Regions from separate parts of the Rhizobium tropici CIAT 899 genome, predicted to be linked through region 4. Evidence: riboswitches for the same ligand, from Rfam matches in the RefSeq annotation. Region 4 holds a riboswitch; each other region holds the start of a gene.
The links. A riboswitch is a leader RNA that binds a small molecule or an ion and turns the genes downstream of it on or off. The one in region 4 is predicted to bind cobalamin.
Positions count from the first base shown of each region.

Region 1 (7,893 bases), on a different replicon from region 4:
TCGCCATGCAGATGCAGATCGGCGGCGTGGGCTTCTATCCCAATTCCGGCTCGCCCTTCGTGCATCTGGATGTTGGCGGAGTGCGCGCATGGCCGAGAATGTCGCGCCAGGAGCTTGCGCGGCTTTTCCCCAATGGACAGACGCTTCACGTGCCGGCAGATGGCAGGCCACTGCCGGGTTACGACGTAGCGGTCACACAATCCAAAAAGCGCCCTTCGCAGATGGCGAGCAAGATCACGGCCGTTGATGACGACAGTGACGATGCCGGATCATTCACAGCGTCTCACAACGTCGAACCCGACCGCAGCCTTTTGACCAGCATGCTGCCAACCCCCAGAAGCCGGGCCGTGGATGGACTGGAAGCTCAGCTTGGCAAGCGGGTGGCTGAGGAAAGCAAGACCCAACCCTTTGCCGACCTCGCGGCCTATGCCGTTCCGCTGCCGGCGTGGCGGCCGACCAGCAGCATCGTCGTCATCCCCACGACCGCGCCGGAAAGACCAGCTCCCACTGCCGTGCTCGCCAGCCTGGTCGTGGGACGCAGCAACGCTGGAAAGCTCGTCGTGTCTGACAATGTGGAGAATACGGCCGAGAGCGCCATGGCAAAGATGCAGCCGATCGCTGCCCTTCCCTCGGCGGCTGCGCAAGATGTCTCAGCCGGTGTAGGAGACATGTCGACAGGGGCGATCGTCGCCTGGGCTTTGCGTCCGCCAGGCATGGCCGTCGACATGACGCTGCCAGGCCTCGTCAGCGCGCCCATTCCGATGCACGACGACATGGCGGAGGCCCAAGCCGGAGCCATCAGCTATGATGGCGACGATTTCGACGTCGAGCGGTTCGGCTTCGAAGGCTGAGGCGAACTTGCACGATCCAGTAATATGATGCGCCCCGGTCGAAATTGCTCAGACTGGGCGATCCATTTTATTCCGCGATCGCGACAGATGCCACTCAACCCGCCATATATTGGATGTTGCAGCGGCCGTGGACCGAGGATTTCTGCACATGCGCGCGCACGCCGAAAACCCGCTCGATCAGCTCCTGCGTCAGCACCTCTTCCGGCGGCCCGGCCGCAACGACCTCGCCATTTTGCAAAACAGCAAGGCTGTCGCAGAACATGGCCGCCAGATTGAGATCATGCAGCGCCACGATGGAGGTGACATCGAGCTTGGAGACCAGGCCGAGAATATCGAGCTGATGTTGGATATCGAGATGGTTCGTCGGCTCGTCCAGCAGCAGTTCGCTCGGAGTCTGGGCAAGCGCCCTCGCAATATGGACGCGCTGTCGTTCGCCACCCGACAAAGTTTGCCACGGCTGACCGGCGCGGCCTTGCATACCGACACGGGCAAGCGCATCGGAAACCGCCGCATCGTCGTGAGCGCTCCAGGCCGACAAGGGACCGCGATGGGGCGTACGGCCGAGACGCACGACGTCCATCACTGTGACCTGCGTATCGGTCGTCGCCTGCTGCTCGACCAGCGCGATGCGGCGGGCGATATCGCTCCGCGAGATCGAGGCAATATCGCTGCCACCGAGCCGGATGACCCCGCTTTTGACCTTCCGCAACCGGCAGATCAGCCTGAGCAGGCTGGATTTACCCGAGCCGTTCGGCCCAAGGAGCCCGAGTACCTTGCCTTTTTCCACCGTCAGGCTGACGCCGTTGACGATCAGACTATTGCCGGCTGCAAAGGTTACCGTGTCCACAGCAATGCTCATGCCGTCCTCCGGGCTCGATAGAGAATGAGGGCGAAGGCCGGAGCCCCGAACAAGGCCGTGACGACGCCGATCGGCAAAATCTGCTGGGGAACGATGACCCGCGAGATGATATCGGCCGCGACCATGAAGATGGCGCCGGCCAGAGCCGCTGCCGGCAAAAGCCGGTCATGGCTCGGCCCGACGACGAAGCGGGCCGCATGCGGAATGACGAGCCCGACGAAACCGATGGAGCCGACGATGCTGACGACCGCTGCCGTCATGAAAGCCGTCACGCCAAGCAGAACGACTTGGGCGCGCTTGACCGCAATGCCAAGCGATGCGGCAGCATCCGTGCCGAAGATAAAGGCATCGAGCACGCGGACATGCGCCATGCAGACGGCGAAGCCGATGATGGCGACCGGCCCGGAAAGATAAACGTCCGGCCAGCGCACACCGCTCATGGAGCCGAGCAGCCAGAACATGACGCCCCTCGCCTGCTCCGCATTGGCCGACGTGGTGACGATATAGGAGGTAAGCGCGTTGAAAAGCTGCGAACCGGCGACGCCGCATAGAATGATGCGCTCGCTCGTGCCGCCGACCCCGGCGGCAAGCAGGCCGACGAAAAGAAAGGCTGCAACCGCGCCGAGGAAGGCGCCGCCGGAAAGGCCCAGAATGCCGTAGCCAAGACCGAGGATCATGATGCAGACCGCCCCGGTGGAGGCGCCGGCGGAAATGCCCAGCACAAAGGGTTCGGCGAGCGGATTGCGCAGCAACGCCTGCAACACCACCCCGCTCAAGGCAAGCGACGCACCGGTGCTTGCAGCAACGAGCGCGCGGCTCAGGCGATAATCCCAGACGATCCCCTGATGGATCCGGCTGAGTTCGAAGCTCGTTCCGAACAACCGGTTCGAGACGGCCTTTACTGTGGTCGACAGCGGGATCGAAATCTCGCCGATCGATACGGCGAGGCTGATCATGAAGGCCAGAAGAATGACGGCAGCCATGGCGAGCGCCAAGAGCGCCCACCATGTCCTGCGTTTTGCGACGAGACCCATATCTTACTGCGCCAGGCCGAAAGACTTGATGCCCTTGGCCAATACTTCAATGCCGTCGATGGTGCGGATGGTCGGGTTCATCGATTGCGCATCCATCATGACGAAATGCTTGTTCTTAACGGCGTCGAGCTGGCTGGTGACTGGATCTTTTTCGAGGAAATCGACCTTGACCTTCGGATCGTCGGCCGCATAACGGCGGCGGTCCATGGTGGCTATGACGATCACGGCCGGGTTGGCCTGCGAAATGGTTTCCCAACCGACCATCGGCCATTCTTCTTCCGTCGTCACCACGTTTCTGGCGCCGAGCGTCTTCAGGACATAGGCCGGCGCGCTGTTCTTGCCGGCGATATAGGCATCGCCATTGACTTCCTTGCTGGAGAACCAGAACACGATCGGAAGATCCTTGGCCTTGGCAGCGGCAATCGAAGCGACTGCATCCGCCTCGCGCTTTTTCAGATCCGCGATCAGGGCATCGCCGCGATCCCTAACGTCGAAGATCTGCGAGAGCTCGGCGATTTCCTGGTAGACCAGATCCATCGTGAAAAGCTCCTTGCGCACACCATCGCCGCCATCGGTATTGACCTTGGCGACACAATCGGCCGGAGCAACATAGGTATTGATCCCGAGCTCCGAAAATTGCTGGCGCTTGCCGACGGAACCCTGCGCGCCGACATGCCACTCGAATTCGGCGGCGACGAGATCCGGGGCTTTGCCAACGACGGATTCGAAGCTTGGATCGTTATCGGCAAGCCGCGGGATCTTGCTGTTCGCCTCGGCATATTGCGGCAGAACCGGGCCGACCCAGACCGCCGTTCCGGCAATCTTGTCGGCAAGGCCGAGCGAAAAGAGAATTTCGGTCATGCCCTGTCCGATCGAAACGATCTTGGCCGGAGCCTTTTCAAAAGTGACCTTCTGACCGCAATTATCGATGGTGAGAGGATATTGGGTAGCGGCAAAGCCGGAGCCAGCAAAACTAATCAGCCCAAATGCAAATGCAATGGTCGTCAAAAAATGGCGCATGAAAGATCTCGATAGGATTAAGGAAACGGGGCGGCGTCAGCGCGATCGCGCTGAGAAAGACGGCCGCCGGCTGCGGAGATCCCAATCAAGGCCGATAGGTGTCGGATAATGTCGAAGGCGCAGGTCAATCATTCTCTGTCCTTTCCGGGCATCCCCGCCCGGCTGATTGGATCGTGATCGACGGCAGGTCTCCTGGCTTGCGGATCTGTGACGATCATCGGCCTTCCCGCAAGCATGCTTGCAGTGGCGCGGCTCAAAGCCTCAGGAAGGAACCAGCAGGCTGGTCATTCCCGGATGATCGGCAATCCGCTTACAGTTGCGGGGGCAGCCACGGTCTAGGTCCCGCTTGGGTCATCCTCACCGTGTTCCCTATTAATCCCCGCGGAGTCTTCCTTGGGGAACCGTCACGCCCAGTTATTCCGGACTGCCCCTTTCCGTCAAGGACGAGAAATGAGAAAGAGCAGGTCGTGGCTATTGAAAGGCGTCGAGCCTATACGGCCTCTGCCAGTTCCACGCGATTTCTCCCGCCTGCCTTCGCCCGATAGAGCGCCTTGTCGGCGGCCTCAAGCACATGTTTGAAATCCGTCGTCGGTTCCAGAGAGCAGGCGATGCCGATGCTGACCGTGACGTGGACGGCCTCCTGCTCGAACATCAAGGTCGTGTCCTCGATATCCTTGCGAATTTTCTCCGCCACGGCGGCGGCGGCTCGCGTATCGGTGTTGGGCAGCAGCACGACGATCTCCTCGCCGCCATAACGGGCGGCAATATCGGTCTTACGGACGGTTTGCCTGATGACATCGGCCAACCGCGCCAGAACGGTGTCACCGAAGGAATGGCCCCAGCTATCGTTGATCTTCTTGAAGTGATCGATATCGAGCATGATAATCGAGAAGGGGATACGCCGCATACCCGCCTCCTTGCTGCATCGATCGCCTTCGCGCTGCAGCACCCGGCGGTTGGGAAGCCTTGTCAGCGGATCGAGGCTCGCTTCATTCTCCAGCGCGCGCTGGATGCCAATGCGATATTGCTCCCGCTGCAAGAGATCCGACAACAACATGACACCGAGGATATTGACGATCGTCACCGGAAGTGTCGCCGAGATAAGAAGGGCGCGCGCAACCGCCCACGGAAAAAGGAAGACAACCACAATGGATGAACAGGTCGCCAGACCGAACAGAGCCGACCGCCTCCAGCCCGTACCGGTCCATTGCCGCGGCAGCAGACTGAGCGCATAGCCCGCGGTCGCAACGATTATGATGCCGGCCACGCCGACCACGGCGCCCATGCCGCCCACCATGTACCGAAACAGGGCCATCATAACCGCGGCGACAATGGTTCCCAAAAGGCCGCCATAGATCGGCGTAAGAACAAGGAGGATCGACCGGCCATCCTGGATCACACCTGGCATCCATTGGATGGGATCGCCCATGGATAGGATGCCGACCAGCCCGAACAACAACCCGACGGCCACGGATTTCAAAGCGCCGCGCTCGACGATACGGATGACCCAGGAATAGGCATAAACAATAATCGCCACCTGGCCGAGGACACGTATTAGCGAGATCAAATGTGTTTCGATTTCCATGGCTATTCCCAGTCTTCGCAACGCGTCGCAACGGATGAGCGGCGGCGGCATGGTCGAAGTCCCTACGAGATACCATGCGATCTCTAAAAATAGTTTATATGCCCCTCATCGAACGGCAGCGCGGCACGAATTGACGCATTGCGCTTGCGATAGGCCTGCCCTATGACTGAAACCTTATCCGCGAATGCGGTGGTGGGGACAAGCATGCGGAAGACGATTTCGCGAAGATTTCAGTGGAGCGCGCGCATTCTTTGCGCCGTCGCGCTGTTGCTCGTCGGCTTCGCCCATCAACCGATCGTCGCAACTGCCGACGATATATCCCCGATCGAGCTCGCCCAATACAGGCTGCCGGACGGATCGCTGCCCATCCTCTGCATCACCTATAAGGATGCCGATGGCAAGGTGCATGGGAAAGCCTACGCACCCGGATGCGAAGCATGCCGGATTGCGTCCGCCGCGATGCTGCCCGCGCCTCCGACCGACATTTGTGAGCGCCTCGCCTCCCCGCGCGGAGAGACCGTCGTCGCAAGATCGGAGGTGTTCCACCGCCAACTTTATCCGCCGAATACAGGCCCGAGAGCACCACCCCTCCCCGACATCGTTGGCTGAACCGGCATTGCGGCTTTCGTCGCGATGCCCGCCGTCAATGCTGCCGCTTGCGCGACCATGACGTCGCGACATCTGAGGATTGGTGTTCACAGCTGCATCTTGCCGAACGAAGCAGGCCGATTGGTCGGCTGCCCAGGGAAAGCAGGCTCACGCCAAACGGCGAACCATCTCGCCGCACCCCTCCTCAGATCGCCCCTTGCGGCAGCCTGCCGATCTTCGGAGGATTTCATGTCTGCCTTTACCGCTGCAGAGCCTGCAGCCGCAGCGACCCACAATATCTCGCTCTATCGCGCGATCTGGCGCTGGCATTTTTTCGCTGGCCTGCTCGTCATCCCTTTCATGCTCAATCTGGCGATCACCGGTTCGTTGTATCTATTCAAGGACCAGATTGCCGATACCTTCTACTCGCATCGCTATCTCGTCACCGAGGCCGGCACCATGCTGCGGCCGCAGCAGATCGCCGACGCGGCGCTCTCGGCCTTTCCGGGCGCCCGCACAACCTCCTATCATGAAGCGTCGGCTCCGAACCGCTCGGCCTGGATAACGCTGTCCAAGGATGGACAATCGACGATCGTCTACGTCAATCCTTATGACGGCAGCATCCTGGGGTCGGTGGGTTCGAAGCAGGAATTCGGCTGGGTCGTCAAGCGCATTCACAGCCTCGAATATTTCGGCAAATGGACCAATCGCCTCATCGAGATCGTCGCGGGCTTTGCCCTCGTGCTCGTCGTGACGGGCATCTATCTGTGGTGGCCGCGCCAGCAGACGGGCGGCGTGCTCACCATTCGCGGCACCCCATCACGCCGCGTCTTCTGGCGCGACCTGCATGCCGTGACGGGAGCGCTTGCCGGCATCCTGATCTTCTTTCTCGCCTTCAGCGGCATGCCGTGGTCCGGCTACTGGGGCGCCAACGTCAACGCCTGGCTGACCGCAAACAATCTCGGCACGCCGGCAGCAGTCTGGGACGACGTTCCGAAATCGACAAAGGTCACACAGGATATCGTCAGCCGGCCCGGCTGGGTCGTCGAGAACGCGCCCGTTCCGCTCTCCGATATCGCGGCGCAATCGGCCAAGCCGATCGGTCTCGATAAGGCCGTCGACGTCATGCATGGGCTCGGCATGATCGCCGGCGCCGATCTTGCGATCCCCTCGGACAAGAAGGGCGTTTATACGGCAAGCCACTACTTCGGCGACCTCGGCAAGGAACGAACCGTTCATATCGACCAATATTCCGGCAAGCCGCTCGTCGATATTTCCTACGAGCAGTATCCGGCGCTCGGCAAGGCAATCGAATGGGGCATCAATGTCCATCAGGGGCAGGAATGGGGCCTCTTCAACCAGCTGCTGATGCTGGCCGCGTGTCTCGCCATCATTCTTTGCTGCGTGACGGCAGCGACCATGTGGTGGAAGCGCCGGCCATCGGGTCGTCTCGGTGTGCCGCCGATGCCGCCGCAGAAGTCTGTCTATGTCGGCCTCTGGCTCATTGCCATCGTCTTCGGCATGGCTTTCCCGCTGACGGGTGCCGCCATCGTCGCGATGTTGCTCCTCGACCAGCTCCTGGTTCGCTTCGTACCGCCTCTCCGGCGCTTCTTCTCCTGACGAGGTGAGGCGGAGCCAGAGGCTTCGCCCGCCTGCTCCTCTTCCGGATCAAGGATATCGATCATGCTGAAACCGATTTTTGCCCTTGCCGCTTTCGGGCTGGCATTCCTGTCTTCCTCTCTCGCTTCCGCCGACGATGTCAAAATCGGCAACCTCACCATTTCCGCACCCTATGTTCGCGCCATGGTGCCGGGAGCTCCCGTCGGTGGTGGTTACATGACCATCACGAATACGGGAGGCACCGACGACCGGCTGGTGGCTGCGAGCTCACCGCGCGCCGCAACGGTCCAGATTCACGAGATGAAGATGGACAACGACGTGATGATCATGCGCGAG
Region 1 is NC_020062.1:499,357-507,249, reverse strand. Features, by position in the region: gene RTCIAT899_RS24445 (peptidoglycan L,D-endopeptidase MepK) at 1-851, shown strand, start outside; gene RTCIAT899_RS24440 (ABC transporter ATP-binding protein) at 946-1,710, opposite strand; gene RTCIAT899_RS24435 (FecCD family ABC transporter permease) at 1,707-2,744, opposite strand; gene RTCIAT899_RS24430 (ABC transporter substrate-binding protein) at 2,748-3,764, opposite strand; cobalamin riboswitch at 3,930-4,185, opposite strand; gene RTCIAT899_RS24425 (GGDEF domain-containing protein) at 4,255-5,349, opposite strand; gene RTCIAT899_RS24420 (hypothetical protein) at 5,554-5,958, shown strand; gene RTCIAT899_RS24415 (PepSY-associated TM helix domain-containing protein) at 6,187-7,557, shown strand; gene RTCIAT899_RS24410 (copper chaperone PCu(A)C) at 7,621-7,893, shown strand, end outside.
Region 1: another riboswitch for cobalamin. It lies ahead of RTCIAT899_RS24430 (ABC transporter substrate-binding protein); the one in region 4 lies ahead of RTCIAT899_RS04320 (aromatic ring-hydroxylating oxygenase subunit alpha).

Region 2 (7,893 bases), 1.3 Mb from region 4:
GATCTGGCAGTTCCAGCCTGCCGGGCAGTCATAGACGGCACCCTTGGACGGATCTTCGGGGGCAGGGAAAAGTTCGGGATGCTTGAGGGCGTCCTGAACGGTCTTGATGTCCGGATGGGCGTCGGCGAGGAACTTCGGAATCCACCAGCCTTCGACGCCGCCGTCGCTCAGAAGCGGTGCGGCCACGATCAGGCGGCCCTCGGATACGGCCTTGTCGAGCGCGGTGCGCACGGCGTTGACCCAAAGCTCTGGTGCGACGTCAGGCTGACCTTTTTCGTTCATGGAGGCAAAGGTCGGCTGTGTATCGCCGGTTACCAGGGTGACATTGCAGCCGTAACCGTTCTGCAGGATGATCTTGTCGACCTGCGCGGCAACGCCGGCGGATGCCCAGTTCATTTCAGCAATGGATACGCTGCCGCAATCCGCGGCGTGCGCCGAGCCAGCCAAAGCATAGGCGCCGAATGCGAAGATGGCTGAAGCGAGAAGCTTCTTCATTGATATCGTCTCCCAATTTTTCGTTACGTTGCGGAAATCGACCCTAATGCGTTCGATTTCTGTCGATCCCCTGTCAGCGCGGTCCAATTGCAACCGTGCATACGCCGCTGACGACGCCCGTACGGTCCCCTTTGCTGCCGTCGTGCATTTGGTCTTTTTGCGACCGCTGAACTTTATCGCGGCCGGGCATTCTTTGCATCGACATTAGGCAGCGTAAGGATTTGGATGAAGAAATCAACAGCCGGTCGGCCGATGGACGTTATCGTGTCTCTTGGAGAAGCTTAATTAAGCGCCTGAATTAGCCTATTTTCTGCCATTCGTGGCTGTAAAACGTCCATCACATGGCTTCCTCAAAGCTTTGCCGCCCAGCCGGATTTGAATGGTGCTCAAATATCGTGTCCCTGGAAGACGTTTTATATCTTATTTGCGTCGTTTGCGATTTCTCAACGCAAAGCGGAAAATTTTCAAAAAATTTTCAGATTCACTCTAATTTAAGCACTTAATAACCCTCCAGTAACGATGTCCGTTTATCAATCAATGCGTGGCGGGGGACAACCGCTGCTTCCCTGGATCAGGTATAGCGTACCGGGGAATGCGAACCTTGCGGTGTATGTGCAGGGAAGCCGGCGTTTTTGGCAAACCGCGTCGATCTCCGGATCGCGCGGTTTTCGCGCTTTAAAGAGTGCCGTTACAAGACAGTTTCTGTGTGAGAGCGGTAATCCGCTCCGATCTCGACATTGAGCAAAAATATAGCCGCCGATGCTGTCGCATGGCGGCTTCTCGTGTGCTGGAATGGCGGCTTGACGCGCTATCAGCCGACATTATACGTGCGGATGAAGCCCACCGTGCCGAAGCGCGTATCGAGCTGCTGTAGCCGGCTCTCCGGGCGGTGAGCCGGAAGCTTGCCGTTCCAGGCGATCTGGATGGAATTCTGTCTGTTGAAGATGAAAAGCATTGGGGTATCCTCCGACCCGGACCGGCCGGTTTCGTTGTTTGTTTTCACGATGCAGATAATCCTCCTTCGCGTAACTCACAATGGATGAAATCGTCATCCAATGTCGCAAATAGAGCATGTTGGACTGTGATGCATTTTTGTATCGTGGTGGTGGGCTTCGAGGAGTGGAGATCGCGGCAAAATCAAGGCCAAATCCCGCGTTTTCAGTGGCTGTAGCATATCGAGGTGGTGGGGAATGACGAGAGCGATCATGCTGCAGGGAACGGGCTCCGATGTCGGAAAAACGGTATTGGTCGCGGGCTTGTGCCGGTTGTTCGCAAACAGGGGCGTGAGAGTGCGCCCGTTCAAGCCACAAAACATGTCGAACAATGCGGCCGTTGCCGAGGATGGCGGCGAAATCGGACGTGCCCAGTGGCTGCAGTCGCTGGCCTCACGCGTTCCCTCATCGGTTCATATGAATCCGGTGCTGTTGAAGCCGCAATCGGAAACCGGCAGCCAGATCATCGTGCAGGGCAAGGTCTGGGGCCAAGCCAAGGGTCGGGACTATCAGGCGCTCAAGCCGCAATTGCTCGGTGCGGTGCTCGAAAGCTTCGCCACGATGCGGGCGGGGACCGATCTCGTCATCGTCGAGGGGGCAGGCTCGCCCGCCGAGATCAATCTGCGGCGCGGCGATATCGCCAATATGGGCTTTGCGACACGCGCCAATGTTCCCGTCGTGCTGGTCGGCGACATAGACCGCGGCGGCGTGATCGCGTCGCTGGTCGGCACATACCATATCTTGCCGGAGGAAGATCGGCGGATGATCCGCGGCTATCTGATCAACAAGTTCCGTGGCGATGTCTCCCTCTTCGGTGAGGGTATCGAGGCAATTGGTAGCTTCACGGGGTGGCAATGCCATGGTGTCGTTCCCTGGCTGAAGGCGGCGGCGCGCCTGCCGGCGGAGGATTCGGTCGTATTGGAGCGACTTGCTCGAGGTTCCTCTGGTGCGCTCAAGGTCGCCGTACCCGTGCTGTCGCGCATCGCCAATTTCGACGACCTCGATCCGCTGCGGGCCGAACCGGATGTCGATTTGGTGTTTATCCGCGTTGGAGAGCGCTTGCCTGCCGATGCAGCGCTCGTGGTGCTGCCGGGTTCGAAGTCTACGATCGGCGATCTCCTTGATCTGCGCGAGCAGGGATGGGACCGCGATATAGCCGCTCATGTGCGTCGTGGCGGCCGCGTCATCGGCATTTGCGGTGGCTACCAGATGCTCGGCCATATGGTCCATGATCCACTTGGCATCGAGGGATCGGTGACCGAGACGCCCGGATTAGGCCTGTTGGATATCGAGACGGAGATGGCGCCGGAAAAGACCGTGCGCAACAGCACTGCCGTCTCCAAAGAGTATGATGTGCCGTTATCGGGCTATGAAATCCACCTCGGCGTGACGCGGGGCCGGGACTGCGAGCGGCCATCGGCCATGATCGACGGGCGGCCTGATGGAGCCGTATCGCCGGATGGTCGCATCATGGGCACATATCTGCATGGCCTTTTCAGCAGCGACAGCTATCGGGCAAAGCTGCTGGCAAGCTTCGGCGTCTCCGGCGAGCGCATGAACTATCGCGCCAGCGTCGACGAGGCTCTGGACGAAGTGGCGGCAGAGCTGGAAAGCGTACTCGATCCCGCCTGGCTCGACAGCCTCGTCGCCTAAAGCTCGCCGGAGACTTCCCGGCGGCGGCGGTCGAGTTCTTCGCTGTAGCGACGCAGCGTATAGCTCTCCGTCAGCAGGCCGATGACCTTGCGTTCGATCAGGTCGTTGACCACGACGAGCGCTTCGCTCTTCGTCTGCTCGAACATGGCGGCTGCCTGCTTGGCATTCATTTGCGGCTGCAGGAACTCGTTGCGCAGCCGGATGAAGTCGGAAAGGCCGTGTTCCTCGTCGTCCTTTTCGATCGGGCTCGCATAAACGTCGGGCACGAGCACCATTCCGGAATATTTCTCGTTCTTGTCGATCAGAATGACGCGCTGCGCGGAGCCGATGGGGAAATTCTTGCGGAATTCCTCGATGCTCATGTCGATGCTGGCCGTATGCACATCCGGGCGCATCATGCGCGCAACCGTCAGGTTGCGGATCCAGCCGACATCGTGAGCGCTGCGGATGCTCTCGCCGCGCAGGTGGAAGCGCCATGTGGCGAAGGAGTAGCCGAAGGTCGTGCGCACCACCAGCGAGGAGGTGATGACCGCCGCCAGAACCAGGGCAGTGATCGGGAAATCCCCGGTGATTTCGAGCGCCAGGAAGGTCATCGTCAGCGGCCCGCCGATAATCGCGACGGCAAGCGAGCTCATGCCGACGACGGCGTAGACGGCCGGCGTCAGCGTGGCGTGATCGAAATAGGGTGCGCAATAAGCGAAGATCTTGCCGAGCAGCGCGCCCATGAACAGGGAGGCAAAGAAGAGGCCGCCTCTGAAGCCGGAGCCGATCGAAACTGCTGACGCCAGGGATTTCAGGATGAAGACGCCGATAAGTGCGCTCAGCGTCACTTCGGTCGATAGGTTAAGATGCAGGGCGCCATGGCCGGCAGACAGGACCTGTGGCGAGATCAGCGCCAATGTTCCGACTACCAAGCCGCCAAGCGCAGGGCGGAAAGGCGGCGCGATCGAGCTTTTGCGCGCCAGTTCCTCGACCCATGCGACGCCCTGCATGATCAGGATGCCGATACCGGCACAGAAGGCACCGAGCAGGATGGCAGGAAGATAATCGGCTGGAACGATCGCCCCGAAATGATCGATATCGATGGCGAAATCGTCGCCGGCGAGCAGTCTTGCGATCATGGTCGATATCAGCGCCGAGACCACGACGGGTGTCAGGGTGACGATCGAATAGCTGCCGATGATCAGCTCGAAGGCGTAGAAGGCGCCGGTGAGCGGCGCGTTGAATGCTGCGGCGATGGCGCCGGCCGCGCCGCAGCCGACGAGCATGCGCAGGTCCGCGCGACGCATTTGCATCTTGTAGCCGAACTTGGAGGCAATGCCCGCAGCGAGCTGCGTGTAGCCTGCTTCAAGCCCGACAGAGGCGCCGAATCCATTCGAGATCAGGTTCTGCACCGCGACGATGACGCTGTCGGTTAGCGACATGCGGCCGCCATGCAGCGCATTGGCTTCGATCGGGTCGACCATCGGCTTTTTGCGCGTGCGGGACAATATATACAGCAGTATGCCGAGAATGATGCCGCCTGCGATCGGTGCGATGAACAATACGGATTTGTCCTGAATTGCCATCGCTGCCGAACTCAAGCGTTCGTAGTCGGTTATGCCGTAGATGACGCTGTGAAACTTGCGCGAGATATAGCTCATCGCCGTTACGGCGCAGCCGGATACTATTCCCACCAGCGCTCCGGCGAAGACAAGTCCCAATTCGCCACGGCGCAGCAATGCCCTGAAGCGACCGAGATCGAACAGAGCCGAGAAGACGCCGAGGCGTCGCGGTTGGAATTTCTGCAACATGGGAAACGGACGATACGTTTTTACTCGAATGCGAGAGCCTACCCTCTATAACCTCCTAACATCAAAGAAATACGGCAAAAAAGCCGTTGGCTTTATGGGAATTTTCAGCCGATTTCGTAATCAGGATGACGCAGGTCGCATCCATGCCCTTGATTGACTTGACGTAAGTGAAAGCCTAATCATTGCCGGCATAACGAATGGTTCCTGAGCGGCGATCTGCCGCATGGGATGAAAAGGGAATGTGGAGGGACGGACCCAATCCGGGCGTTCTCATCACAGCCGACCCCGCGACTGTAGAGCGGTCAGGGTCTTTCGTTCGGTTTGAAACCTATTCCATCGATGGTTCGCATGGGGCGAACGGGGCGGGACAGGCTCAAGTCGAAAAAGCCACTGGCGTGGCATCATGATCAACCGGGGCTGGACGCCTCTTATTCTACGAATCGTCCGCCTTTTCATGATGCATTGCCGGGAAGGCGAGAAAGGTCCGCTGGCGCACGATCGGGGGCGACCGGTTTCGGTCCGCCCCCGTCGCGGCGCCTTATCCGCGAGCCAGGAGACCTGCCATGCGTGCCGGGCACAGAGCCTGTTCTGGGACGTCGGTTCCGCTGCCAGCACGGAGGTTGTCATGGCGCAAGACGAGTTTTCGGCGTATAGGCGCCTGTTTTCCGGTTTCAGCGACGTGCTGCCGACCCCTGTTTTTGTGTGGGAGCGGGCATAGCGTATGTCGTCTTCGATTTCCCGAGCAGTCTTCGTCCTTGGCGGCGCGCGTTCCGGCAAATCCAGGTTTGCCGAATCCCTGGTTTCGGACACGGGTCTTGAACGTCACTATGTGGCGACAGGGCAGGCATGGGACGACGAGATGCGCGAGCGCATCGCGAAGCATCGTGCCGACCGCGGCGATCTATGGCAAACGCATGAGGAGCCGATCGATCTTGTCGGGCAGCTTGCCGCCGTCGACGCCGAGGGGCGGGCGGTGCTTGTCGACTGCCTGACGCTATGGGTCACCAATCTGATGATGGCCGAGCGTGACATGGCGGCGGAATTTGCCGCTCTCACTGCATTTCTGCCGACTGCACGATCGAGGCTCGTTCTCGTCTCCAACGAGGTGGGCCTTGGAATCGTGCCGGAAAATCGCATGGCGCGCGAATTTCGCGATCATGCCGGCCGTCTGCACCAGATGGTCGCGGCGGCGAGTGCCGAAGTTTATTTTATCGCAGCGGGCCTGCCGCTGAAAATGAAGGGTTGATGCATATGAACCAGGAAAAGATTCCCGCCACCGTCATCACCGGCTTCCTGGGAGCCGGCAAGACGACGATGATCCGCAACCTCCTGCAGAACGCAGGCGGCAAGAAGATCGCGCTGATCATCAACGAATTCGGCGATCTCGGCGTCGATGGCGACGTGTTGAAGGGCTGCGGCGCGGAGAACTGTACTGAGGATGATATCATCGAGCTGACCAACGGCTGCATCTGCTGCACCGTCGCCGACGATTTCATCCCCACCATGACGAAGCTTCTGGAGCGCGACGCGCGCCCGGATCACATCGTCATCGAAACGTCAGGCCTTGCGCTGCCGCAGCCGCTGGTCGCCGCCTTCAACTGGCCTGACATTCGGACCCATGTCACCGTCGATGGCGTCATCACCGTCGTCGATAGCGCTGCTGTTGCCGCTGGCCGCTTTGCCGATGATCATGACGCTGTCGAAGCCGCCCGCGTCGAGGACGACTCGCTGGATCATGAAAGCCCGATCGAAGAGCTTTTCGAGGATCAGCTGACCTGCGCCGATCTGATCGTGCTCAACAAGACCGATCTGATCGACACCGACGGTCTCGGCCGCGTCCGCGCCGAGGTTGCCTCGCGCACGGCCCGCAAGCCGACGATTATCGAAGCGAAGAACGGCGATGTTCCGGCCGCCATCCTGCTCGGCCTCGGCATCGGCACGGAAGACGATATCGTCAACCGCAAATCCCATCATGAGCTCGAGCATGAGGATGGCACACCGCATGATCACGACGAGTTCGACAGCTTCGTCGTCGAGCTTGGCCCGATTGCCGACCCGGCGGCCTTCGTCGATGCGCTGAAGGGTGTGATTGCCGAGCATGACGTGCTGCGCCTCAAGGGCTTCGTGGACGTGCCCGGTAAGCCGATGCGCCTGCAAGTTCAGGCCGTCGGCAGCCGCATCGACACCTATTTCGACCGCGCCTGGACACCGGGTGAAGCGCGCGCGACCCGGCTGGTGGTGATCGGCCTGCACGAGATGGATGAGACGATCGTGCGTAGGGCGATCGAAGCGCTGGTTTGATTGATGTCGGGTCTTTGGCGTGAGATACCCCCCTCTGTCGCTTTCGCGACATCTCCCCCACAAGGGGGGAGATTGGAAGCTCGTGGCTGCTGCATCGTAAAACAAGCGATGTCGGGAGTAGCTGCGGCTTGGGGAGGTAAGTCCAGCGAAGCGTGGCACCGAATGATCTCCCCCCTTGTGGGGGAGATGTCACAAAGTGACAGAGGGGGGTATGCTGCCGCATACTCTGACGCCTGATGCATCTCCTCCTAGCACAAAAGGGAACGATCAGCGACGGCGAGGAGGCGATCGACCTTGGGCAGACGCCCGGCGATATCCTCTTTCTGTCGGCTGCCGATACCGAGCTTGCGGCGATTGCCGCAGCGCATGGCGAGGGCGACTGTTTCCTTCGGCTCGCGAGCCTGATGAGCCTCAAGCATCCGATGTCCGTCGATACCTATATCGACAGGACCGCGCGATATGCGAAGCTCATCATCGTGCGAGCCTTGGGAGGAGCAAGCTATTTCCATTATGCGCTGGAGGCGCTGTATGCCTGTGCGGCGCGCCAGGGTGCCTTGATCGCGGTGCTGCCGGGGGATTCGAAGCCCGATCCGGGGCTGACGCCCTTTTCCAACGTCGCGCTCGATGATCTCAACGCGCTCTGGTCCTATCTGATCGAG
Region 2 is NC_020059.1:2,148,068-2,155,960, reverse strand. Features, by position in the region: gene RTCIAT899_RS10530 (ABC transporter substrate-binding protein) at 1-495, opposite strand, end outside; gene RTCIAT899_RS33775 (hypothetical protein) at 1,307-1,450, opposite strand; gene RTCIAT899_RS10525 (cobyric acid synthase) at 1,686-3,140, shown strand; gene RTCIAT899_RS10520 (chloride channel protein) at 3,137-4,933, opposite strand; cobalamin riboswitch at 5,115-5,513, shown strand; gene cobU (bifunctional adenosylcobinamide kinase/adenosylcobinamide-phosphate guanylyltransferase) at 5,655-6,179, shown strand; gene cobW (cobalamin biosynthesis protein CobW) at 6,185-7,234, shown strand; gene cobN (cobaltochelatase subunit CobN) at 7,471-7,893, shown strand, end outside.
Region 2: another riboswitch for cobalamin. It lies ahead of cobU (bifunctional adenosylcobinamide kinase/adenosylcobinamide-phosphate guanylyltransferase); the one in region 4 lies ahead of RTCIAT899_RS04320 (aromatic ring-hydroxylating oxygenase subunit alpha).

Region 3 (7,893 bases), on a different replicon from region 4:
ATCACCGGAGCCGCGACCTCCGGCGCCGAAACCTCCATTCCGGGTTTTGGCAAGTTCAAGGTCAAGGATACGCCGGAGCGCGAAGCACGCAACCCCGGAACGGGCGCAACCATCAAGGTTGCAGCATCGAAGAAGCTGACCTTCACGCCTGCAAAGGCGCTGAAGGATGCGCTCAACAAATAATCCCTGCTCTGGCCGGCAAGGCCCGTAGGCTCCATGACCGACCCTATCCGCTAGGGCCGGTCATTTGGCGTTTCATACGAACGCAAGCGCCGCTTCGTCTTGAGGCGGTTTCGAAAATACTGGCTCGAACTGCCTAAGCTGCGCCAAGCTCCATCCTCAGAAATTCCAATCCTCATCCTCTGTGGCGACCGCCTTGCCGATCACATAGGACGAGCCCGAGCCAGAAAAGAAGTCGTGGTTCTCATCCGCATTCGGCGATAACGCCGAGAGGATGGCGGGATTGACCTTGCAGGCTTCAGCGGGGAAGAGCGCCTCGTAGCCTAGGTTCATCAGCGCCTTGTTGGCGTTGTAATGCAGAAACTTCTTGACGTCTTCTGATAGCCCGACGCCGTCATAGAGCGCTTCGGTATATTTGGCCTCGTTGTCATAAAGCTCCAGCAGAAGATCGAAGGCAAAGTCCTTGATCTCCTGGCGTTGCCCGTCCGAAAGCCGCTCAAGCCCGCGCTGAAATTTGTAGCCGATGTAATAGCCATGCACGGCTTCGTCGCGGATGATGAGGCGGATCATATCGGCTGTGTTGGTGAGCTTGGCGCGGCTCGACCAGAACATCGGCAGATAGAAGCCGGAATAGAACAGGAAGCTCTCAAGGAAGACGCTCGCGACTTTCTTCTTCAAGGGATCGCCGGAGGCATATTGCTCGATGATCAGCGTAGACTTCTTCTGTAGGAATTCGTTCTCCTCCGACCAGCGATAGGCATCATCGACATCCGGCGTCAGGCAGAGCGTCGAAAAGATCGACGAATAGGAGCGCGCATGCACCGCTTCCATGAAGGAGATATTCGACAGCACCGCTTCTTCGTGCGGGGTTACGGCATCAGCCATCAGCTTTACGGCGCCGACGCCGTTCTGGATCGTGTCGAGCAGCGTGAGGCCGGTGAAGACGCGGATGGTGAGCTGCTGTTCCTCCGGCTTCAGCGTGGCCCAGGACTGGATGTCATTCGACAGCGGCACCTTTTCCGGCAGCCAGAAATTACCGGTCAGGCGGTTCCAGACTTCGAGATCCTTATCGTCTTCAATGCGGTTCCAGTTAATGGCGCGAACGCGGCTTGCCGGCTTGAATTGCATGTTCATTGTCATCGTCCCTCAAAGGTTCAGAGCGTGCAGGAAACGCAGCCCTGAACCTGCGTGCCTTCGAGCGCCATCTGGCGAAGCCGGATGTAGTAGATGGTCTTGATGCCCTTCTTCCAGGCATAGATCTGCGCCTTGTTGATATCGCGCGTGGTCGCGGTGTCGCGGAAGAACAGCGTGAGCGACAGGCCCTGGTCGACATGCTGGGTCGCGGCCGCATAGGTATCGATGATCTTTTCCGGACCGATTTCGTAGGCGTCCTGGTAGTAATCGAGATTGTCGTTCGTCATGAAGGCAGCCGGGTAGTAGACGCGGCCGATCTTGCCTTCCTTGCGGATCTCGATCTTGGAGACGATCGGGTGGATCGAAGAGGTCGAGTGGTTGATATAGGAGATCGAGCCCGTCGGCGGCACGGCCTGCAGGTTCTGATTATAGAGACCGCCTTCCATTACGGCCTGCTTCAATTCGAGCCAATCCTCCTGCGTCGGGATGGCGATGCCGGCTCTTTCAAAGATTTCCGCGACACGCTCGGTCGCCGGCTTCCATTCCCGCTCGGTATATTTGTCGAAATACTCGCCGGAGGCATATTTCGAATTCTCGAAACCCTTGAAGCTCTGGCTTCGCTCGACCGCAAGCAGGTTCGAAGCGCGAATGGCGTGGTAGGTCACCGTGTAGAAGTAGATATTGGTAAAATCGACGCCTTCTTCCGAACCGTAGAAGATGCGCTCGCGGGCGAGATAGCCGTGCAGGTTCATCTGGCCGAGGCCGATCGCATGGCTTTCGTCATTGCCCTTCTCGATCGAAGGCACGGAAGAGATGTGGCTCATGTCGGAGACAGCCGTCAGCGCGCGGATCGACATTTCGATCGTCTTGCCGAAATCGGGGCTGTCCATGGCGGCAGCAATGTTGAGCGAGCCGAGATTGCAGGAGATGTCCTTGCCCATATGCTTGTAGGAGAGGTCGTCGCCATATTCGCTGGCTTCGCTCACCTGCAGGATTTCCGAGCAGAGATTGCTCATGGTGATACGGCCGGCGATGGGGTTTGCACGATTCACCGTGTCCTCGAACATGATGTAGGGATAGCCGCTCTCGAACTGGATTTCGGCGATGACCTGGAAGAAGTCGCGCGCCTTGATCTTCTTCTTGCGGATGCGGCTGTCTGCCACCATCTCGCGGTACTTTTCCGTCACCGAGATCTCGGTAAACGGCACGCCATAGACGCGTTCCACGTCATAGGGCGAGAACAGGTACATATCGTCGTTGTTCTTCGCGAGCTCGAAGGTGATGTCGGGAATGACGACACCGAGCGACAGCGTCTTGATGCGGATCTTCTCGTCGGCATTTTCGCGCTTGGTATCGAGGAAGCGCATGATGTCCGGGTGGTGGGCGTTCAGATAGACGGCGCCCGCCCCCTGCCGCGCGCCAAGCTGGTTGGCGTAGGAGAAGGAGTCCTCAAGCAGCTTCATGACAGGAATGATGCCGGACGACTGGTTCTCGATGTGCTTGATCGGCGCACCGGCCTCACGGATGTTGGTGAGCGATAGCGCCACGCCTCCGCCGCGTTTCGAAAGCTGCAGAGCCGAGTTAATGGCGCGGCCGATCGATTCCATATTGTCTTCGACACGCAGCAGGAAGCAGGAGACCAGCTCTCCGCGCTGCTTCTTGCCGGCATTGAGGAAGGTCGGCGTTGCCGGCTGGAACCGGCCGGAGATGATCTCGTCCACCAGATCGCGCGCGATCTGCTCGCTGCCCTGCGCCAGCGTCAGCGCTACCATGCAGATGCGGTCTTCATAACGCTCGAGATAGCGCTTTCCATCGAAGGTCTTCAGCGTGTAGCTGGTGTAGTATTTGAAGGCGCCGAGGAAGGTCGGAAAACGGAATTTCTTCGCATAGGCCTGATCGAAGAGATCGCGCACGAAATTGAAGGAATATTGATCCAGCACCTCCTGCTCGTAGTAGCCTTCCGTCACCAGATAATCGAGCTTTTCCCTCAGGTTATGGAAGAAGACCGTGTTCTGGTTGACGTGCTGGAGAAAGTACTGCTTGGCCGCCATGCGATCCCTGTCGAGCTGGATTTTTCCGTGCTCGTCATAGAGGTTCAGCATGGCGTTCAGTGCGTGATAATCCAAGGCCGGTTCCGCGGCCTTGGCTGGCCGGTCATTCGCGGGATGAGAAAAAGTGCTCAGCGGTTTTTCGCCCGCATCCCGCGATAAAGAAGAGCTTAGCGTGTCCAAAATCGTTCCAATCCGTATCTGACATTGGCGACATCCTCATCCGTGCCCAGAAGTTCGAACCGATAGAGATACGGTACCTGGCATTTGGCAGAGACAATGTCGCCGGCGATCCCATAGGTCGCGCCGAAGTTGCTGTTGCCCGCGGCGATGACCCCGCGGATGTTCGAACGGTTGCCCGCATCGTTGAGGAAGCGGATCACCTGCTTGGGCACGGCCCCCTTGCCGCCGTCGCCGCAATAGGTCGGGACGATCAGGACGTAGGGCGAGGTCGCACGAAACTCGTCCCCCACGGAAAGCGGGATACGAGCAGCCGGCAATGCGAGCTTGACAACGAAGCGATGGGTATTTTCCGACCGGCTGGAGAAATAGACGATCTCGCCCACCGCCCGGATCCTCAAGCGAGGGTGCTGATCATGTCGGGACGGAAGCCGGCCCAATGCAGCTCGCCGGCGACAACAACCGGAACCTGGCGATAGCCGAGACCTTGCACCAGTTCATAAGCGGCAGCGTCGGTCGATACGTCGACGATGGTGTAGTCGATGCCTTGGCGATCAAGGGCGCGGGTCGTGGCTGTGCACTGGACGCAGGCGGGCTTGCTGTAGACGGTAATGCTCATGAGATATCCTCGTATGGATGGGCATGGAAAATCGCTCGGGCATCGGATGATGCCCGCTCGGCGGGTGAAAAGCGGAGGCAAACCTAGCTCGTGGCCGGACGCATTTAAGCGACCGTCACTCGCGCGGGCGACTATGGATACTCAGGAACATGCACTTCACCCCGAAGTTATCAGCGGGACCTTCGAGGAAGCGATGGCGACCATCATGCCGCTTGGATCATCGCTCGCCAGTCGGACACCCCGCCCGTGGACGTCAATGCTCAAGGCAGGTCTCCTGGCTCGCGGGTCATAACATTCGTCTTGCCTTCCCAAAGCACGAGGCCTCAGTGACGTCATCAAACGAATGCTCACCGCTCACAGTTGCGGGGGCAGCTCCGGCTTGGCAAGCATCATGCTCGCCGACCGGATTCCCATCTTAGCCTCCAATCCTTGCGAATCAGAAGAACCTCGAACACAAGATATAGTATCCTCGGTTAAAATTGCGTCAACTGCTTCGACAGCCTCAATCGGATTTCCACGTTGCTGGATGTCGACCATCGCACCCAACGCAGAGACTTGGGACTGGCCAAAAACAGGCTGGAGCCTTTCAATTGACGTTGCTTTCGCGGATGCGGTCGGCGAGATCGAGAAAATTCTGGCGCATGCGCCGCAATGTGAAATCGAGACCGAACAACCGGCCCGTTTCGCTAAATCCCATCGACTGGGCGGCCTCGGAAGTCTGAAGAGTGCTGAACGCGGCCTCGAAAGCCGCGTCGCCTGCCGAAAGCACATCCGGATCGATTTCGCCACCGGCACGCAACGCCCGGCCGCATGCCTCCGCAAAACGGGCCTGTGCCTCCAGCATTCCGATCGTGTCCCATGGAGTGGTGTAGCTTGATTTCATAGCCATCGGTGATTTCCGGTAGGGTCGGGTTGCTTAGAGCCAACCTGAGGGACACCACCGATGACCGACGACATGATGAACCTGCGCTCACTCGTTGAGAAGAGCGCTGATGCCGATTTGCTGCGGGAGATGATCGGCTTTGCTGCCGAGAAGCTGATGGCGCTGGAGGTCGGCACGAAGACCGGCGCGGCCTATGGCGAGAAGAATGGCTTCCGGCTGGCCCAGCGTAACGGCTATCGCGACCGGGATTGGGAGACACGGGCGGGCACCGTCGAGCTGCGCATTCCCAAGCTTCGCACCGGCAGCTACTTCCCGAGCTTCCTGGAGCCGCGCCGCATGGCCGAGAAGGCTCTGACGGCGGTCATCCAGGAGGCTTATATCCAGGGTGTTTCGACCCGCTCTGTTGATGACCTCGTCAAGGCCATGGGCATGTCGGGCATCTCCAAAAGTCAGGTGTCCCGGCTCTGCGAGGAGATCGATGAGAAGGTGAAGGCCTTCCTCGACAGGCCCATCGAAGGAGAATGGCCCTACCTGTGGATCGATGCGACCTACCTCAAGGTTCGGCGCGGTGGTCGTATTGTCTCCGTCGCCGTAATCATCGCCGTCGGCGTCAACACCGATGGCCGACGCGAAGTGCTCGGCATGGAGATCGGCACGTCCGAGGCCGAGGCGATCTGGACCGAGTTTCTTCGAAAGCTGATCAGGCGGGGGCTGCGCGGCGTCAAGCTCGTCGTCTCCGATGCCCATGAGGGCATCAAGGCCGCAGTATCGAAAGTGCTTTCCGCCACCTGGCAGCGCTGCAGGGTGCACTTTATGCGCAATGCCTTGGCCCATGCTGGAAAGAGCGGACGCCGGGTTGTCTCCGCGTTCATTGCAACGGCCTTCGCTCAGGACACGCCGGAGGCCGCAAGCACTCAGTGGCGCAACGTCGCCGACCAGATCAGGCCAAAGGTACCGAAGCTCGCCAGTCTCATGGACAGTGCCGAGCAAGACGTGCTCGCCTACATGACCTTTCCCAAGCAGCATTGGGCCAAACTTCACTCGACCAACCCCATTGAGCGATTGAACGGTGAGATCAAGCGGCGCACAGAGGTCGTCGGCATTTTCCCCAACGACGACGCCATCGTGCGCCTGGTCGGTGCGCTGCTGCTCGAACAGAACGATGAATGGGCCGTCCAGCGATCCCGCTACATGACACTTGAGACAATCGCCACAATGAGCGATGATCCGCTCATCAGCCTGCCAGCAGCAAGCTGATACTCATCCGACCCTCTGGGATGAGCCGTGGTCGTCTAAGCTACACCACGTCCTGGGACATGATCAGCATTCCGCCAGCCTGGAGCCCGATCGCTTCTACAATCGCTGGCGGGAAAGGTGTTTCCACGATGTGGCTGAGATAGGTCATGTCGTTGCGGATGCGCCAGAGCGAACGGGGAATGGCTTCCGAAATTCCCTGGCGTGTCAGCCAGAAGGCGCGCTCGCGCTGCGCGTCGGTCAAAAGCGCTTCCGTCGCCATCAAGGACTGACGCAGGGCAATATTTGCCTCGGTGGCCGATACAGGCTCACCCTTTTCGACGCCGGCTGCAAGCCTTCGCAAGATCTGCGCCATGAGGTCGAGTGCCGACCCGAAGCGATCCAACACCATGGTCCGCGAGCGCGTCGGCAGGATGAACAGGCTGGCGAGCACGCCGACGACACCGCCGAGCGTAATCTCGGCAATGCGATCGATCACGAAAATCTCGACGGGAACGGCGGCGGAATGTGTCAACATGACGATCGCGGCCGTCAGTCCGGCATTGCGCAGACGAGGCACGCGCGCCGCCACGAAACTTGAAAAGCCGACGACGCAGATCAGGGCAATGCCAATCGCAAGCGGCTCCTGCGGCGTGACGAAGACCGCAATACCTCCGAGCACGGCGCCTGCGACCGTCGCAATCAGCCGGTCGAAAGCCGCTCCAGCGGTCGCGCCCACCGACGCCTGCATGACGATCAGTACCGTGAAGACGGCCCAATAGCCCTGCTGGAGATGGAGATGCTGTGAAATGGCATAGGTGATCGTGCACGCGATCATGACTCTTAGCGCCTGCAGCGTCGCGCGTTTGGTCTGAATCAGCGATATTTTGGGTTTTTCCGGCGGCTGGTTTTGACGAATTACAGGATCGGTCATCGCGCAAGTTTTCGCCTGGAAACATGTGCTGACAATGGCCGTCCGGGGCTTGCCCTCTCCCTGCTGCGGCTAGTGAATGACCGCATGACCTACAATGGCAGTATTTGCCCGATTAGGGAAGGCGCGCAGGTAATGGCGAGCGCACCGTTCAATCCTCGAGCCACCGTGCTTCCTGGACGAAAGCACGGCCTCCGCCGACGACAGGAGTAGAGATCGGAATTACGTTCAGACGGTGGCGGAAGCCTCAGGCGTCGGTGAGGTCTCGTCGACAAGCACCTGGCGCAGCCGCGCCTCCTGCTCGGGCGACAGCGAGGTGCGCAGCAGCCGCGCATGCTCGCCCTTGAATTCGGCAAGCACCTTTTCCGGCTGAACCTTGCGGATCAGGAGGAAAAGCGCGGAACTCTTCGCCGGAATGGTTTCGGCCAGGCGCTTCATGAGATCGTCGTCGATACCGTAATCGGCCATCGATCCGGCAAGAGCGCCGGAGCCGGCACCGATTGCGCCGCCGACGACGAGCCCAGCAAGAGGATTGAGGAAAAGTAGACCAACGAGCGAACCCCAGAGAGCGCCCGAAAGACCACCGCTTGCAGCGCCTGCCGCCGTCAGATTGACACTCTGCTTCAGACGAACCTTTCCGGATTCATCACGAACGGCGATGACGGCATCCTCCAGATCGATCAAA
Region 3 is NC_020062.1:846,460-854,352, reverse strand. Features, by position in the region: gene RTCIAT899_RS26085 (HU family DNA-binding protein) at 1-183, shown strand, start outside; gene nrdF (class 1b ribonucleoside-diphosphate reductase subunit beta) at 340-1,314, opposite strand; gene nrdE (class 1b ribonucleoside-diphosphate reductase subunit alpha) at 1,335-3,416, opposite strand; gene nrdI (class Ib ribonucleoside-diphosphate reductase assembly flavoprotein NrdI) at 3,533-3,928, opposite strand; gene nrdH (glutaredoxin-like protein NrdH) at 3,940-4,161, opposite strand; cobalamin riboswitch at 4,409-4,626, opposite strand; gene RTCIAT899_RS33580 (hypothetical protein) at 4,748-5,050, opposite strand; gene RTCIAT899_RS26050 (IS256 family transposase) at 5,105-6,301, shown strand; gene RTCIAT899_RS26045 (FUSC family protein) at 6,342-7,211, opposite strand; gene RTCIAT899_RS26040 (DUF1269 domain-containing protein) at 7,437-7,893, opposite strand, start outside.
Region 3: another riboswitch for cobalamin. It lies ahead of nrdH (glutaredoxin-like protein NrdH); the one in region 4 lies ahead of RTCIAT899_RS04320 (aromatic ring-hydroxylating oxygenase subunit alpha).

Region 4 (7,893 bases):
ACCGCATGACGCCGGAACAGTGCCGCCTGATCATGGTCGATCCGAAGATGCTGGAACTCTCTGTCTATGACGGTATCCCGCATCTGCTGACCCCTGTCGTCACCGATCCGAAGAAGGCCGTTATGGCGCTGAAATGGGCGGTGCGCGAGATGGAGGATCGCTACAAGAAGATGTCGCGCCTCGGCGTGCGCAATATCGACGGCTACAACAGCCGCGTCGCCTCCGCCAAGGAAAAGGGTGAGACGATCCACGTCATGGTCCAGACCGGCTTCGACAAGGGCACGGGTGCCCCGATCGAAGAGCAACAGGAAATGGACCTGACGCCGATGCCGTATATCGTCGTCATCGTCGACGAAATGGCCGACCTGATGATGGTCGCCGGCAAGGAGATCGAAGGTGCGATCCAGCGTCTGGCGCAGATGGCGCGCGCCGCCGGCATCCATCTGATCATGGCGACGCAGCGTCCTTCGGTCGATGTCATCACCGGCACGATCAAGGCGAACTTCCCGACCCGCATCTCCTTCCAGGTCACGTCGAAGATCGACAGCCGCACCATCCTCGGCGAGCAGGGTGCCGAACAGCTCCTCGGCCAGGGCGACATGCTGCACATGGCCGGCGGCGGCCGCATCTCCCGTGTTCACGGCCCCTTCGTGTCCGACGAGGAAGTCGAGAAGGTCGTGGCGCACCTGAAGCTGCAGGGCCGTCCGGAATATCTCGACACGGTTACCGCCGACGAGGACGAGGAAGACGAGGAAGAAGATACGGCTGTCTTTGACAAGGGCGCGATTGCCTCGGAAGACGGCGACGATCTCTACGAACAGGCGATCAAGGTGGTCATGCGCGACAAGAAGTGCTCGACTTCCTACATCCAGCGCCGCCTCGGCATCGGCTACAACCGCGCTGCCTCGCTCGTCGAGCGCATGGAAAAGGACGGCCTGGTCGGCCCCGCCAACCATGTCGGCAAACGCGAGATCATCACCGGCAACCGCAATGGCGGCGGCAATTCGGGTCAGGAAGACTTCGATTGATTGGGCAGGGGGATGACGCTGGCTGCGGTCGTCGCGGAGAGTGCGCACCCCCCTCTGTCGCTTTCGCGACATCTCCCCCCCATGGAGGAGATTGGTAATCCGCAGCACCTCGTCGCCTCAAACAAACATCTTGCCCGCAGAAACTGAAGCGCAATGACTTGGCGAAGCGTTGCGACATACTCCCAACAATCTCCTCCATATGGGGGAGATGTCACGTAAGTGACAGAGGGGGGTATCAGAGGCTCAGTACACTGAGAGCCGATTTCTCGTTATGCGGAACGCATCACATTGATTCCGATATCAAACACGCTCAAGCTTCACATGCGGCAGCGGCGGCAACTCGACGTGAATGGCGTCATCTCGCTGCACCCGACCGCCCCTTGAGACAATACCCATGATCCCCGCCTTGCGGACCAGCCCACCATCGGCACCCTTGTCGAGCACCGCATGCAGCAGTCCCTTCTGAAAATCGTCGATCTGCTTGCAGGGATTGCGCAAGCCCGTCACCTCGACGATCGCTTCCGCGCCGATATGCAGGCGTGTGCCTTGCGGCAGCGAAAGCAGGTCTATCCCGCGGGTGGCAATATTCTCGCCCATGTCGCCCGGCGAAACGGAAAAGCCCTTTTCGGTGAGCTCGTCGAACAGCTCTTCCTGGATCAGGTGTACCTGGCGTAGATTGGGCTGGGTCGGATCGACCGCGACGCGCGAGCGATGCTTCACCGTCACCCCCATATGCGCATCGCCTTCGACGCCAAGCCCTGTCAGCAGTTGAATATGATCCTTGGTCTGCTTGCTGAACTCGTGCACGCCGCTGCTGCTGACCGATGTCACATATATGCGCTTGTCGCCCATGCTGAACCCTTCCATGACAACCTAGATTCAGAGCGTGTCTCGCGGGCCGTTAAGGCAGCCGACCAGCTCTCAGACCTTGAGGACCTTGCCCGGATTCATGATGCCTGCCGGGTCGAAGGCCGTCTTGATGCGTCGCATCAGGTCCATCTCGATATCGGAGCGGATGGAAGCCAACTCGTCGCGCTTCAGCTGGCCGATGCCATGCTCGGCGGAGATCGAGCCGCCATGCTGCAGCACAAGCCCGTGCACGATCTTGTTGATCTCGCGCCAACGACCGATGAACTCGGCCTTGTCGGCGCCGACCGGCTGCGAGATGTTGTAGTGGATATTGCCGTCGCCCATGTGGCCGAAGGCGCAGACGCGGGCGCCAGGCATGGCGGCGACAACGGCCGTTTCGGCTTCCGCCATGAATTGCGGAATCTGCGCCACCGGCACGGAAACGTCGTGCTTGATCGAACCGCCTTCCGGCTTCTGCGCGTCCGACATGCTCTCCCGCATATGCCAGATGGCCTTTTGTTGTGCTTCCGAGCTGGCGATGGTCGCATCCTGGATCAGACCGGCCTCATAGCCCTGTTCGAGCAGCGCCGTCATCATCCGCTCGGCTGTCTCGGCCGAATCGGAGGTGGAGATGTCGATCAGAACATACCAGGGATGCACCGTCTCCAGCGGATCGCGCACGCCCGGAATATGCCGCGTGGTGAATTCGACACCGATGCGCGGCATCAGCTCGAAGCCGGTCAGCGCCGTGCCGCAGAGGCTGGATGCATTCTTGAACAGTGTCAGTGCGTCCTCGACCGATCGCAGGCCGGCAAAGGCGACCTGATGGCCGAGCGGTTGCGGAAAGAGCTTCAGTACAGCGCCGGTGATGACACCGAGCGTGCCTTCTGCGCCGATGAAGAGATCGCGCAGGTCGTAGCCGGTATTGTCCTTCTTCAGGCGGCGCAGGCCGTTCCAGATCTCGCCGGTGGGCAGCACGACTTCAAGGCCGAGGCAGAGCTGGCGCATGTTGCCATAGGCAAGAACGGCCGTGCCGCCGGCGTTGGTGGAAAGATTGCCGGCGATACGGCAAGAGCCTTCCGAGCCGAGCGAAAGCGGGAACATGCGGCCATGCTCGGCTGCCGCCTTGTGGACATCAGCCAGGATGCAGCCGCCGTCAACGATCATCGTATTGCCGACGGGATCGATATCGCGCACGCGGTTCATGCGTTCCAGCGACAGGATGATGTCCGAGCCGCCCTCGCGCGGCGTCTGCCCGCCAACAAGCCCGGTATTGCCCGTCTGGGGCACGATGGCCGTTCCGGTCTCGCTGGCAAGCTTGAGGATGGCCGAAACCTCTTCCAGCGAGCCGGGCTTCAGCAGCATGGGCGAAGCGCCATGATAGAGCCCACGGTTTTCCACCAGATGCGGCGCAATTTCCGTCGGGTCGCGCACGGCATGTTTTTCACCGACGATGCCGGCGAAGCGATCGAGAAGGTCGGAAGAGGTGGCGGAGCTGCTCATGGCGTGTCCTTTGCCGAAAGATCAGGCGATTTATTCTCTGGGAGCCGCTGCGCGGCGCAGCCGATCGTTGATGGCCTCGCCGAGGCCCTCGTCGGGAATATGCGAAAAGGCAATCGTTGTCGCGCCTGTGGCATCGGCGCGCTTCATGAAATCAAAGAGGTTTGCGGCGGCTTCCGAGAGATCGCCGCTCGCGCTCAGATCCAGCACGGCAACGGCGTTCTCGCTGCCGGGAATATCTGGCGCGCCGAAGCGAATCAGCGCCTCGCTTGCGGAAACCTCCGTGGCGTCGAGCCGCACCGCTGCTCCCGGCGCATAATGCGAAGCAAGCATGCCTGGCGCCTCGATGGCAGCGGAAGCCTTTTTCTTGCGCTTCAGTGCCTTGCCGGCCACCCGCTCGATCTCGCTTGCCGCGAGACCGCCCGGTCGCAGCAGGCGCATCTCGCCATCCTCGACCTTGACGATCGTCGACTCCACGCCGACGACCGATGATCCGGCGTCGAGAATAAGAGTAATCCGCTCCCCCAGGTCGTCGTTCACGTGATCAGCATTGGTGGCGCTGATCTTTCCCGAGGTATTGGCGCTCGGTGCGGCAAGCGGCCGGTCAAAGACGCGGATCAGCTCGCCGGCAAAGCCCTGCGGCACGCGGATGCCGACCGTGTCGAGGCCGGCGGTTGCCAGCGGATGGATGCCGCTATCAGGCTTGAGCGGCAGAACCAGCGTCAACGGGCCGGGCCAGAAGGCTTCCGCGAGCTTGCGCGAGATCGGGTCGAAGATGGCATAGCGCTCCGCCATGGCAAGATCGCTCATATGGCAGATCAGCGGATTGAAGCGTGGCCGCCCCTTCGTCTCGTAGATCCGGGTAATGGCTGTGGGATTGGTGGCATCGGCGGCAAGGCCGTAGACCGTCTCTGTCGGCAGCCCGATCGGCAGGCCCTGGGCAAGCGTCGCCGTTGCAACCTCTATAGCGGTTTGCGGATGTTCGAGAATGTTTATGTGTCGTGCCATGGCCTGCCTGCTTGCAGTTCAGGCCGTTCTTATGCTCTTCGAGTTTTTGGATCAATCGTCAAAGCTGGCGAATGATGTCGCGAAGCTGCTCGTTGCGGGCGCCGAGCAGGAGAACGTTGCGGATGGCGATCTGCGGATCGTGGGTGTGGAACAGCACGCCGTTGCCTCTGACATCGCGATTGATCGTCAGCTTCTTGTCTTCCGCTTGCCTGTCCGGACGGATGGCCACGGCGAAATACATCCGCGAATATTTGAGGCTGATGTCCTCGAAGAAGTTCTCTTCCTGGCCGATGCGGGCAAAGAAATTGGCGATGTAGAAAGCCCAGTTCACGTCTTCATAATGCGCGAACTGCGTCCGCGCCGCGGTAACGTGGCAATAGCCGAGATGTGGCGTGTCCTTCAGCGTGTGATGAAAGATGAGCTTCGGGAAGCGGATGGACCTATGGAAATTGTTGAGCCGATCGTGGGTCTTCTCGCCGGCGTCCCTGAGCTTCAGCGCCGTGTGTTCGGCCACCTGTTCGTGGGTGAGATATTCCCGCTCTTCCGCCAGCCAATGCGGCCTGTTGCGGTTGATGCGGCCGGTGCGCAGGAATTCGGTGTACCCCGTCGTCGATACCGGCTGCGCCGGTTCGGGCTCGGCGGGCTTCCCAGCGTCGAAATATCTGAGTTTGGCCATGCCGGATCTCGCTATAAAACTCTTTGGGTGACATGATGGATCACGGAGCTTGAGCCGAGCTTGATCGTGCCGGATTGAAGGCGCCCCGATAGCGGCTCCGTTGGCGCTTTCTGCCGCCCATTATTTGCCTGATTGCCGGCCGTTCGCTGACCTGTCGCAATCAGGATAAAGCGTCATTGGTGGAATGGATATGCGATGCTTTGACCATCTCCGATGCAGACGCCCAAGCAATTGAATTACCTGTCAATATTCTCACGCCATGCAACCGTCCTATCGTCCTGTTTCACCTGTCGTCAAATTCGAAGCCGATGTCGCATTGCAGCGCAGCGGCAGACGCGGCCGAGAGCTATGATGATATCAATCTCAAGGTGCCGTCTGCTAGGGAGACGGAGAATTGGGAAGCCGGTCAAAATCCGGCGCTGCCCCCGCAACGGTGGTGGAGTGAGGCATGGCGGATAAAGCCACTGGGCCGATCGGCCTGGGAAGGTGCCATGGGGTCCTGGCAACAGGGCCGCTCCAGAGCCCGGAAACCAGCCTTGGGCACATATGGTTTACTGACCGCGGCGGGCGGTCGGGGCATTGCTTTCGGCCGTCCCCAACGGCCTTGCATGTCCTCTGCTCGTCTTCCGGTATTGCGCAAGGATAGGCAAATGGATATCGGCAGCAAAGTTCTGCGGCAATTGAAGAACCACCGGACGGGTTTGAGCCTGGAGCAACCCTTCTACACCGATCCGGATTACTTCAAGCTCGACATGGAGACGATCTACTATCGCGACTGGCTGTTCATAGGCCATGATTGCGAAGTGCCGCGTGCGGGCAATTACTTCACCGTCCAGATCGGCGATTATCCCGTCGTCATCGTCCGTGGCCGCGATCAGGTCATCCGCGCCTTCCACAATAGCTGCCGCCACCGCGGCTCGCGCGTCTGCACGACCGAGCGCGGATCGTCGGCAAAGCTCGTCTGCCCCTATCACCAATGGACCTACGAACTTGACGGCTCGCTGCTTTTTGCCCGTCAGATGGCCGAGGATTTCGACAAGAGCCAGCATTCGCTGAAGCCGGTTCACTGCGAAAGTGTCGCTGGCTACATCTTCATCTGCCTCGCGCAGAACGCTCCCGATTTCGCACCCGTTCGCGCCACGATCGAGCCCTACATGGCCCCGCACCGTATCAGCGAAGCCAAGGTCGCCTTCCAGAGCACCATTATCGAAAAGGGCAACTGGAAGCTGGTCTGGGAAAACAACCGCGAATGCTACCATTGCGCGGCCAATCACCCCGAACTCTGCCGCACCTTCCCGGAAGCTCCGACGGTGACCGGCGTGCAGGGCGCGATGAGCGATCCCGTCATCACCGAGCACTGGGCACGCTGCGAAGCCGCCGGCCTGCCGAGCGAATTCAAGATCTCTCCTGACGGACAGTTCCGCACCGCCCGCATGCCGCTGATCGAAGGTGCCGAGAGCTACACCATGTCCGGGCAGAATGCCGTCAGGCGGCCGCTCTCGCCCGACGTGACGATCAACGGCATCGGCACCATGCTGCTCTTCCACTATCCGACGACATGGAACCACATGCTCGGTGACCACGCGATCTCCTTCCGCGTCCTGCCGATCAGCGCCGAGGAAACCGCCGTCACCACGAAGTGGCTCGTTCACAAGGATGCGGTCGAAGGTGTCGACTACAATCTGGAAGAGCTGACCCACGTCTGGACCGAAACCAACGATCAGGATCGCCGCATCGTCGAGGAAAATGCCTTCGGCATCCGCTCGCCGGCCTATGAGCCCGGTCCCTATTCGGAAATCCATGAAGGCGGCGTCATGCAGTTCGTCGAATGGTACACGACTTTCATGATCAACCGGCTGCAAGGCGACCAGGCCAAGCTGTCGGCGGTAGCCTGAGTATGAACATGACCGTCTCCCTTCCGCATCGTCACCTCGACCAGATGCAGCCCTGGAACGACAGGCAGCATCTGCTTGAATGTCTCTCGGTTACGCCCGAAGCGCCCGATGTGATGACCTTCACCTTCGGGTCCGACAAGGACAACTGGTTCCGCTATCTGCCGGGGCAGTTCGTGACGCTGGAGCTGCCGACGGCTCCGGAGCCGGTCATGCGCACCTATACTCTGTCGTCCACGCCGTCGCGGCCCTTCTCGGTCGCCGTGACGGTGAAGGCGCAGAAAGACAGCATCGGCACGCGCTGGATGTTCGAGAACCTGAAGCCGGGCATGCGCATCAAGGCTTTCGGCCCGCTTGGCGATTTCAGCCACATCCGTCATCCGGGCGAGAAATATCTCTTCGTCTCGGCCGGCTCCGGCATCACGCCGATGATGTCGATGACGCGGTATATGTCGGACATAGCACCACTGTCTGACATTACTTTCGTCAATTGCTCGCGCAGCCCGACGGACATCATCTTCCGCTCCGAGCTCGAATATCTCGCCCGCTTCATGCCGAACCTCGATCTCGGCTTCATCGTCGAAGGCTGCGGCCGCACCGATCTCTGGTCGGGGCTGAAGGGCCGCATCGACAAGGCGAAGATCGGCCTGCTGGCGCCCGATTTCATGGATCGCACCATCTTCTGCTGCGGCCCGGAAGTCTTCATGGATGCCGTGCGCTCGATGCTCGAAGCGCATGGCTTCGACATGTCGCGCTACCATCAGGAAAGCTTCCAGCCGGCCAATGCGGCGACACCGCTTGCGGAAGTCTCCGACGATGCTTCCGGCGAGGCGGCGACCACGATCCGCTTCACGATGGCGGGCAAGGATGTGGCCTGTGCTGCGGGCCAGACCGTGCTTCAGGCGGCGCGGGGCGCCGGCGTGCGCATCGGTGCGGCCTG
Region 4 is NC_020059.1:893,954-901,846, forward strand. Features, by position in the region: gene RTCIAT899_RS04295 (DNA translocase FtsK) at 1-1,028, shown strand, start outside; gene RTCIAT899_RS04300 (MOSC domain-containing protein) at 1,329-1,880, opposite strand; gene RTCIAT899_RS04305 (FAD-binding oxidoreductase) at 1,950-3,380, opposite strand; gene RTCIAT899_RS04310 (L-threonylcarbamoyladenylate synthase) at 3,411-4,385, opposite strand; gene RTCIAT899_RS04315 (DUF6656 family protein) at 4,444-5,061, opposite strand; cobalamin riboswitch at 5,411-5,614, shown strand; gene RTCIAT899_RS04320 (aromatic ring-hydroxylating oxygenase subunit alpha) at 5,712-6,956, shown strand; gene RTCIAT899_RS04325 (FAD-binding oxidoreductase) at 6,959-7,893, shown strand, end outside.